2 regions of the Streptomyces sp. NPDC107521 genome follow, and region 2 is predicted to be linked to the other one. Evidence: riboswitches for the same ligand, from Rfam matches in the RefSeq annotation. Region 2 holds a riboswitch; the other holds the start of a gene.
What was found. Region 2 has a riboswitch for glycine ahead of gcvP (aminomethyl-transferring glycine dehydrogenase). Riboswitches for the same ligand answer to the same signal wherever they lie in the genome.
Positions count from the first base shown of each region.

Region 1: another riboswitch for glycine. It lies ahead of gcvT (glycine cleavage system aminomethyltransferase GcvT); the one in region 2 lies ahead of gcvP (aminomethyl-transferring glycine dehydrogenase).

Region 1 covers NZ_JBVKAT010000012.1:48,249-51,646, forward strand. Annotated here, with positions in the region: gene glyA (serine hydroxymethyltransferase) at 1-387, opposite strand, end outside; gene gcvH (glycine cleavage system protein GcvH) at 420-797, opposite strand; gene gcvT (glycine cleavage system aminomethyltransferase GcvT) at 939-2,057, opposite strand; glycine riboswitch at 2,097-2,208, opposite strand; glycine riboswitch at 2,209-2,303, opposite strand; gene ACZ7LB_RS19115 (AAA family ATPase) at 3,091-3,398, shown strand, end outside.
Region 2 covers NZ_JBVKAT010000040.1:1,780-5,177, forward strand. Annotated here, with positions in the region: gene gcvP (aminomethyl-transferring glycine dehydrogenase) at 1-1,272, opposite strand, end outside; glycine riboswitch at 1,451-1,546, opposite strand; gene ACZ7LB_RS31555 (PRC-barrel domain-containing protein) at 1,704-2,081, shown strand; partial or broken gene ACZ7LB_RS31560 (DNA polymerase IV) at 2,351-3,398, opposite strand, start outside.

The sequences.
Region 1 (3,398 bases), on a different contig from region 2:
GTGGGTCAGGTGCCCGCCGTGGGCGAGGTTCAGGCCCATGATGGTGTCGCCCGGCTTGAGCAGGGCGAACATCGCGGCGGCGTTGGCCTGGGCGCCGGAGTGCGGCTGCACGTTGGCGTGCTCGGCGCCGAACAGCTCCTTGACCCGGTCGATGGCGATCTGCTCGACCACGTCGACGTGCTCGCAGCCGCCGTAGTAGCGGCGGCCGGGGTAGCCCTCGGCGTACTTGTTGGTCAGGACCGACCCCTGGGCCTCCATCACCGCGACCGGGGCGAAGTTCTCGGAGGCGATCATCTCCAGGGTGGACTGCTGGCGGCGCAGCTCGGCGTCGACGGCCGCCGCGACGTCGGGGTCCAGCTCGTGCAGGGGGGTGTTCAGAAGCGACATGCGTGGGTGACCTCTCAGGACCTCGGGACCGGTCAGGCGCCCGCGAACGCGGCGTACTCGTCGGCGGAGAGCAGGTCGCCCGGCTCGTCCGTGACGCGCACCTTGAACAGCCAGCCGCCCTCGAAGGGGGCCGAGTTCACCAGCGAGGGGTCGCCGACGACGTCCTCGTTGATCTCGGTGATCTCACCGGAGACGGGGGAGTACAGGTCGGAGACGGACTTGGTCGACTCCAGCTCGCCGCAGGTCTCGCCCGCGGTCACCGAGTCGCCGACCGCCGGGAGCTGGACGAACACGACGTCACCGAGCGCGTTGGCCGCGTGCTCCGTGATGCCGACCGTCGAGACGCCGTCCTCGGCGGCCGACAGCCACTCGTGCTCCTTGCTGTAGCGAAGCTGCTGGGGGTTGCTCATGGCCTGAATTCTCCTGTACGCGGAAGAGTGCTGGTGAACGGGGTGACCCGACCGGGTATGTCCCCGGGCGGCGCGGGCGCGCGCGGGCACGGCGGGCGGCGGACCGCACGCCCGGGGTGCCCGCCGCGGGCCGGCGGGTGGCTACTTCTGACGCTGGTAGAACGGGAGCGCCACGACCTCGTACGGCTCGTGGGTGCCCCGGATGTCCACGCCGACGCCGGGCGTGCCCGGGGCCGCGTGCGCCGCGTCGACGTACGCCATGGCGATCGGCCGGCCCAGCGTCGGGGACGGCGCGCCGGAGGTGACCTCGCCGACGGTCTCGCCGCCGACGACGACCGCGTACCCGGCGCGCGGGACCCGGCGGCCCTCGGCGACCAGGCCGACCAGGACCCGGGGCGGCTCGGCGGCCGCCCGCTCGGCGGCCTCGGCCAGCGCGGCGCGCCCGACGAAGTCGCCCTCCTTCTCGAACTTGACCACCCGGCCGAGCCCGGCGTCGAAGGGGGTCAGCGCGGTGCTCAGCTCGTGGCCGTACAGCGGCATGCCCGCCTCCAGGCGGAGCGTGTCGCGGCAGGACAGCCCGCAGGGGACGAGTCCGGCGTCCTTCCCGGCCTCGGTGAGCGCCTCCCACACCCGCGCGGCGTGCTCCGGCCGCACGAACAGCTCGAAGCCGTCCTCGCCGGTGTAGCCGGTGCGGGCGATCAGCGCGGGGACGCCGGCGACGGTGCCGGGGAGCCCGGCGTAGTACTTCAGGCCGTCCAGGTCGGCGTCGGTGAGGCCGCCCAGGATGCCCGCGGACTCGGGGCCCTGCACGGCGAGCAGCGCGTGGGCGTCGCCGTCGTCGCGGACCTCGGCGTCGAAGCCGGCGGCGCGGGCGGTGAGGGCCTCCAGCACGGCCCCGGCGTTGGAGGCGTTGGCGACGACCAGGTAGTCGGTCCCGCCCAGGCGGTAGACGATCAGGTCGTCCAGGATGCCGCCGTCCTCGCGGCAGATCATCGTGTAGCGGGCGCGGCCCGGCTTCACGCTGCTGATGTTGCCGACCAGGGCGTGGTCCAGGAGGGCCGCCGCCTGCGGGCCGGTGACCGCGATCTCACCCATGTGGGAGAGGTCGAACAGGCCGGCCCTGGTGCGCACCGCGATGTGCTCGTCGCGCTCGGAGCCGTAGCGCAGGGGCATGTCCCAGCCCGCGAAGTCGGTCATCGTGGCGCCCAGCGCGCGATGCGTGGCATCGAGCGCGGTGCGGCGGAGTTCGGTACTGCTCATCGGTCGTCTCCCAGGTACAGGACGGCACGGGCGAGGTGGTCCTCCCCATCTGTCATCGGAACCTGAGAGGTTCGCCGGGACCACCGGAACGCGGCGATCAGGGCTTGCACCTTGGGTGGGGCCGCCGGGGCGGCCCGCTTTTCAGATGTGCCTCGCCCGCGCGGTAACGGTGCCTGAGAGATTCAAGGGAGGGACTTGCTCCTTCGGCGCCCCGGCGACGGCCGGGGACTCTCCCGCGCGGATTCAAACGGCCGGTATGCAGTTGGCGTCGCCATCATCGCACGCCGGGCGCACTGGTGGCAGACCGTGATCCGTAACCGACCTGTGGCACCGCGCGCACGGAAACGCGAGACTGCCGCATTACCTTCTCTTTACACTCGGCGGGGTAGGGGGACGCGTGAAACGCCCCAGGGGGAGGACGACCACGGTGAACAGGCCCACGGCGTGCGCCACGACCTCCGGCACCGCGCTGCCGCCGAAGCCCCGCGCGGACGGCGGCGCGGCCGGCGGGGAGAGAGGGAGCGGCGGGGGAGCGCGCCCCGGGGAGGACGGGGCGGGGGCGGCGGGCGAGCACCCGGCGTTCCCGGGGCCCGGGGGTAAGGGCCCCGGTGCCCCGGGGGCCGGCCACGGAGGTCCGGGGGCCGCGCCCGGGGGCGGCGCGGACGGAGCCGGTGGCGCGGGCGGGGCGGAACCGCCCGGCGCCCGCGAGGGGGGTGCCGGGCGCCGACCGGAAGCGGACGCCGCGGCGACGCCCGCGCCCCTGGGCGTCCCCGCAACCCCAGGTGCTCCCGGAACCCCGGGCGTCCCCGGAACACCTGGAGCCCCTGGAACCCCCGGCGTCCCCGGAACCCCGCACCCCCAACCCGGCGGCCCCCCGGAAGCCACGGGTCCCGCGCCCCGGCCGTTAGACGCCGCCGGAGCGCGCCGCGCCGCGGACCGCAGGCCCCCGCCCGCGCGGGACGCGCGTGTCCCCCTCCCGTCCGTCCCCCTGGGGGACACCCCGGCCCCGCGCCCGCCCGCGCCCCCGGCCGCCGTGGCGGGCCCGCCCGCGCCGGACCCGAGCGCTCCCCTCCCGTCCGTCCCGACGGAGGGCACCCCGGCCGCCACCCCGGCCCCGCGCCCGCCCGCTCCGCCGTCCGCCCCGTCCCGCGTCCGGGACCTCCGCACCGGCGGCCGTCCCGCCCCGTTCACCCTCCGCTTCGGGCCCCGGGACGTGGTCGTGGTCGCCGGGCTGCCCGGCAGCGGCAAGTCCACACTGATGCGCCGCGCCGTCCGGGGGCGGCGGATCGACTCCCAGGACGCCCGCGACCGCTGGGAGCGCCGGGTGCCGCGCGCCCTGCC
Region 2 (3,398 bases):
GGCGTCGGCCTGCCGCAGGTTGAGGCCGTTCTCGCGGGCGGCGTTCACGATCTCGGCGGCCCGGCCCGGCACCCGCGCGGTGACCGTGTCGAAGTAGGCGCCGTGGACGATCTCCACGCCGCCCGCGGCGAGCCCGGCGGCGGTGAGGGCCGCGTAGCGGTGGGTGCGCCGGGCGATGGAGCGCAGCCCCTCGGGCCCGTGGTAGACGGCGTACATGCCGGCCATGACGGCGAGCAGGACCTGCGCGGTGCAGATGTTGCTGGTGGCCTTCTCGCGGCGGATGTGCTGCTCGCGGGTCTGCAGGGCGAGGCGGTAGGCGCGGTCGCCGTCGGCGTCGACGGAGACCCCGACGAGCCGGCCGGGGAGGCTGCGGGCGAACTTCTCGTGGACGGCCATGTAGCCGGCGTGCGGGCCGCCGAAGCCCATCGGGACGCCGAAGCGCTGCGTGGTGCCGACGGCGATGTCGGCGCCCAGCTCGCCGGGCGGGGTCAGCAGGGTGAGGGCGAGCAGGTCGGCGGCGACGGTGACGAGGGCGCCGAGTTCGTGGGCCCGGTCGATCACGGGCCGGAGGTCGCGGACGGCACCGGAGGCGCCCGGGTACTGGAGCAGGACGCCGTTGATCTCCCGCTCGGCGACCTCGGCGGGGATGCCGTCGCTGAGGTCGGCGACGACGACCTCGACACCGGTGGGTTCGGCGCGGGTGCGGATGACGGCGACGGTCTGCGGCAGGGCGTCCGCGTCGACGAGGAACAGGCCCTTCTTGTTCCTGCCCATGCGCCGGGAGAGGGCCATCGCCTCGGCGGCGGCGGTGCCCTCGTCGAGCAGCGAGGCGCCGGAGGTGGGCAGGCCGGTGAGGTCGGCGACCATCGTCTGGAAGTTGAGCAGGGCCTCCAGACGGCCCTGGGAGATCTCCGGCTGGTACGGCGTGTAGGCGGTGTACCAGGCCGGGTTCTCCATGACGTTGCGCAGGATGACCGGCGGGGTGAAGGTGCCGTAGTAGCCGAGGCCGATCATGGAGTCGAGGACCTGGTTGCGCTCGGCCAGGGAGCGCAGCTCGGCCAGCACCTCGGCCTCGGAGCGGGCCTCCGGCAGGTCCAGCGCCTCGGCGTTCTTGATGACGTCCGGCACGGCGGCGGCCGTGAGGTCGTCCAGCGAGCCGTAGCCGACCTGCGCGAGCATCTTGGCCCGGGCCTCGTGGTCGGGGCCGATGTGGCGCTGCTCGAACGGCGCGGCCTGTTCGAGCCGGGCGAGCGGAATGCGGTGGGCGGTCATTGCGGAGGCCTCCTGGTCTGACGCGACCTGCGGGGGCACCACGGCTCGGGTGCCCGGACGGCCTCCCCCTCTGTCATCTCAACCTGAGAGCTTCACCGGGCCGTCCGGGGACGGTCACCGGCTTTCACCGTCGGTGAGGGCGGACGCCGTCGACACCCGCCCTGCTTTCCAGAGTGACCTCGTCCGTGCGGTACGTGGGCCTGAGAGATTCCGGGGAGGAGTTGCTCCTTCGGCGCCTCCGGTGGTGTCTGGAGGACTCTCCCGCACGGGGTCAGCGGCCACCTGCCAGCTTACCAGCGAGAAAGTCGAACATTCCTTCGAGTGCCCGGACGGCCGCCGAGTGGCCGACCGGGCCAAAGTGCACTTTCGTATGACCGAAAGGATGTTTCACCGGACGGTCCGCGACCCCGGTGCGACCCACTGGAGGGCCCGTGCGTACCGACATAGATCCGCGCAGTCTGATCGGCCGCAAGGCGTTCGACCGCGGCGGGACCCGGATCGGCACCGTCGACGAGGTCTATCTCGACGACGCCACCGGTCTGCCCGAGTGGGCGGCCATCCGCACCGGCCTGTTCAGCCGGGACGCCTTCGTGCCCCTGGAACCCAGCGAGCTGGTGGACGGCACCCTGCGGGTGCCCTTCGACCGGGCCCTGATCAAGGAGGCCCCGGACTTCGGCGTCGGCCGCCACCTCTCGCCGGAGCAGGAGCTCCAGCTCTACCACCACTACGGCCTCGACGTGGCCGCCGGCCCCCCGCCGCCGGACCGCGACTTCGGGAAGCTGGCGGGCCGGGGCAACGAGGAGCCCTGACCTCCGCCTCCCCCGTCCCCGCGCCCCCGGACACCGCCTCCCTCGTCGCCGCGCTCCGGGACACCGCTGCCCGCGTTCCCGCCCCCCGGGGCACCGCTCCGCCGGTCTCCGGCCGCCCCGGCGGTCTCTCCCCCGGCTCCGCCGTCCGGCGCGCTCCTCCCGCCACCGGGCGCCGGCGCGCCACCCCGGCCGTCCGGTGGTGGTGAGCCCCCGCCGCCGGGCGGCGTCGTCCCCCCGTCGTTCCGCGCCTCCCCCTCGTCCGGGCCGCCCCCGGCCCCGCCGGACGCCGCCCCCTCCGGGGACTCCGGGGACTCCGGCCCGGCCGGCGGAACCGCCTCGACCAGCGGCAGCGGCTCGGCCGGTGCCAGGCCGGGGTCGTCCACGGCGAAGGTCCGCACCCGGCCGGGCGGCGAGTACGGCGTCTCGAAGCGCACGGTGACCCTCCCGACGCCGCTGCCCTGCACCCACCCGTGCCCGTGCTCCGCATGGCGCACATCGTGCCCCGACGGCCAGCGGCGCTCGGCGGGGGCCTCCGGCCGCTCCTCGGCGGGCCCCTCGTCCGCCTCCTCCTCGGCGTCCGCCGCGCGCTCCCCCGCGGCCTGGGCGAACAGGTCCTCCTGCGTGTAGTCGGCGAGCCCGGTGACCCCCACGCCGAGCAGCCGCACCCCTCCGGTGGTGTCCACGGAGTCCAGCAGCCGGGCCGCCGCCTCCCGCACCACCGCCGGATCGTCCGTCGGCCCGCGCAGCGTCTCGGACCGGGTCAGCGTGGAGAAGTCGTAGCGCCGCACCTTGAGCACGATGGTCCGCCCGGACAGCCCGGACCCGCGCAGCCTGCGCACGCACCGCTCGGCCAGCCGCCGCACCTCCGTGCCGACCCGCACCCGGTCGTGGATGTCCACGTCGTAGGTGTCCTCGACGGACACCGACTTGGTCTCCCGCTCGGCCACCACCGGCCGCTCGTCGCGCGCCAGCGCCATGGCGTACAGCGCGTGTCCGTGGGCCCTGCCCAGCAGCCGGACCAGCTCGTCCTCGCCCGCCTCGGCCAGCTCCCCGACCGTGGCGATGCCCGCCCGGCGCAGATGGTCGCCGGTGGCCGGGCCCACGCCGGGCAGGGTGCGCACGGGCATCGGCTCCAGCAGGACCCGCTCGGTGCCGGGACGGACCAGCACCAGCCCGTCGGGTTTCGCCTCCTCGGAGGCGATCTTGGCGAGCATCTTGGAGGCGGCCAGCCCCACCGACCCGGTCAGCCCGGTGGCCGCCCGGATGTCCCGGCGCAGCCTCTCCCCCGCCAGCCGCGCCGACGCCTCGTCCCGGGCC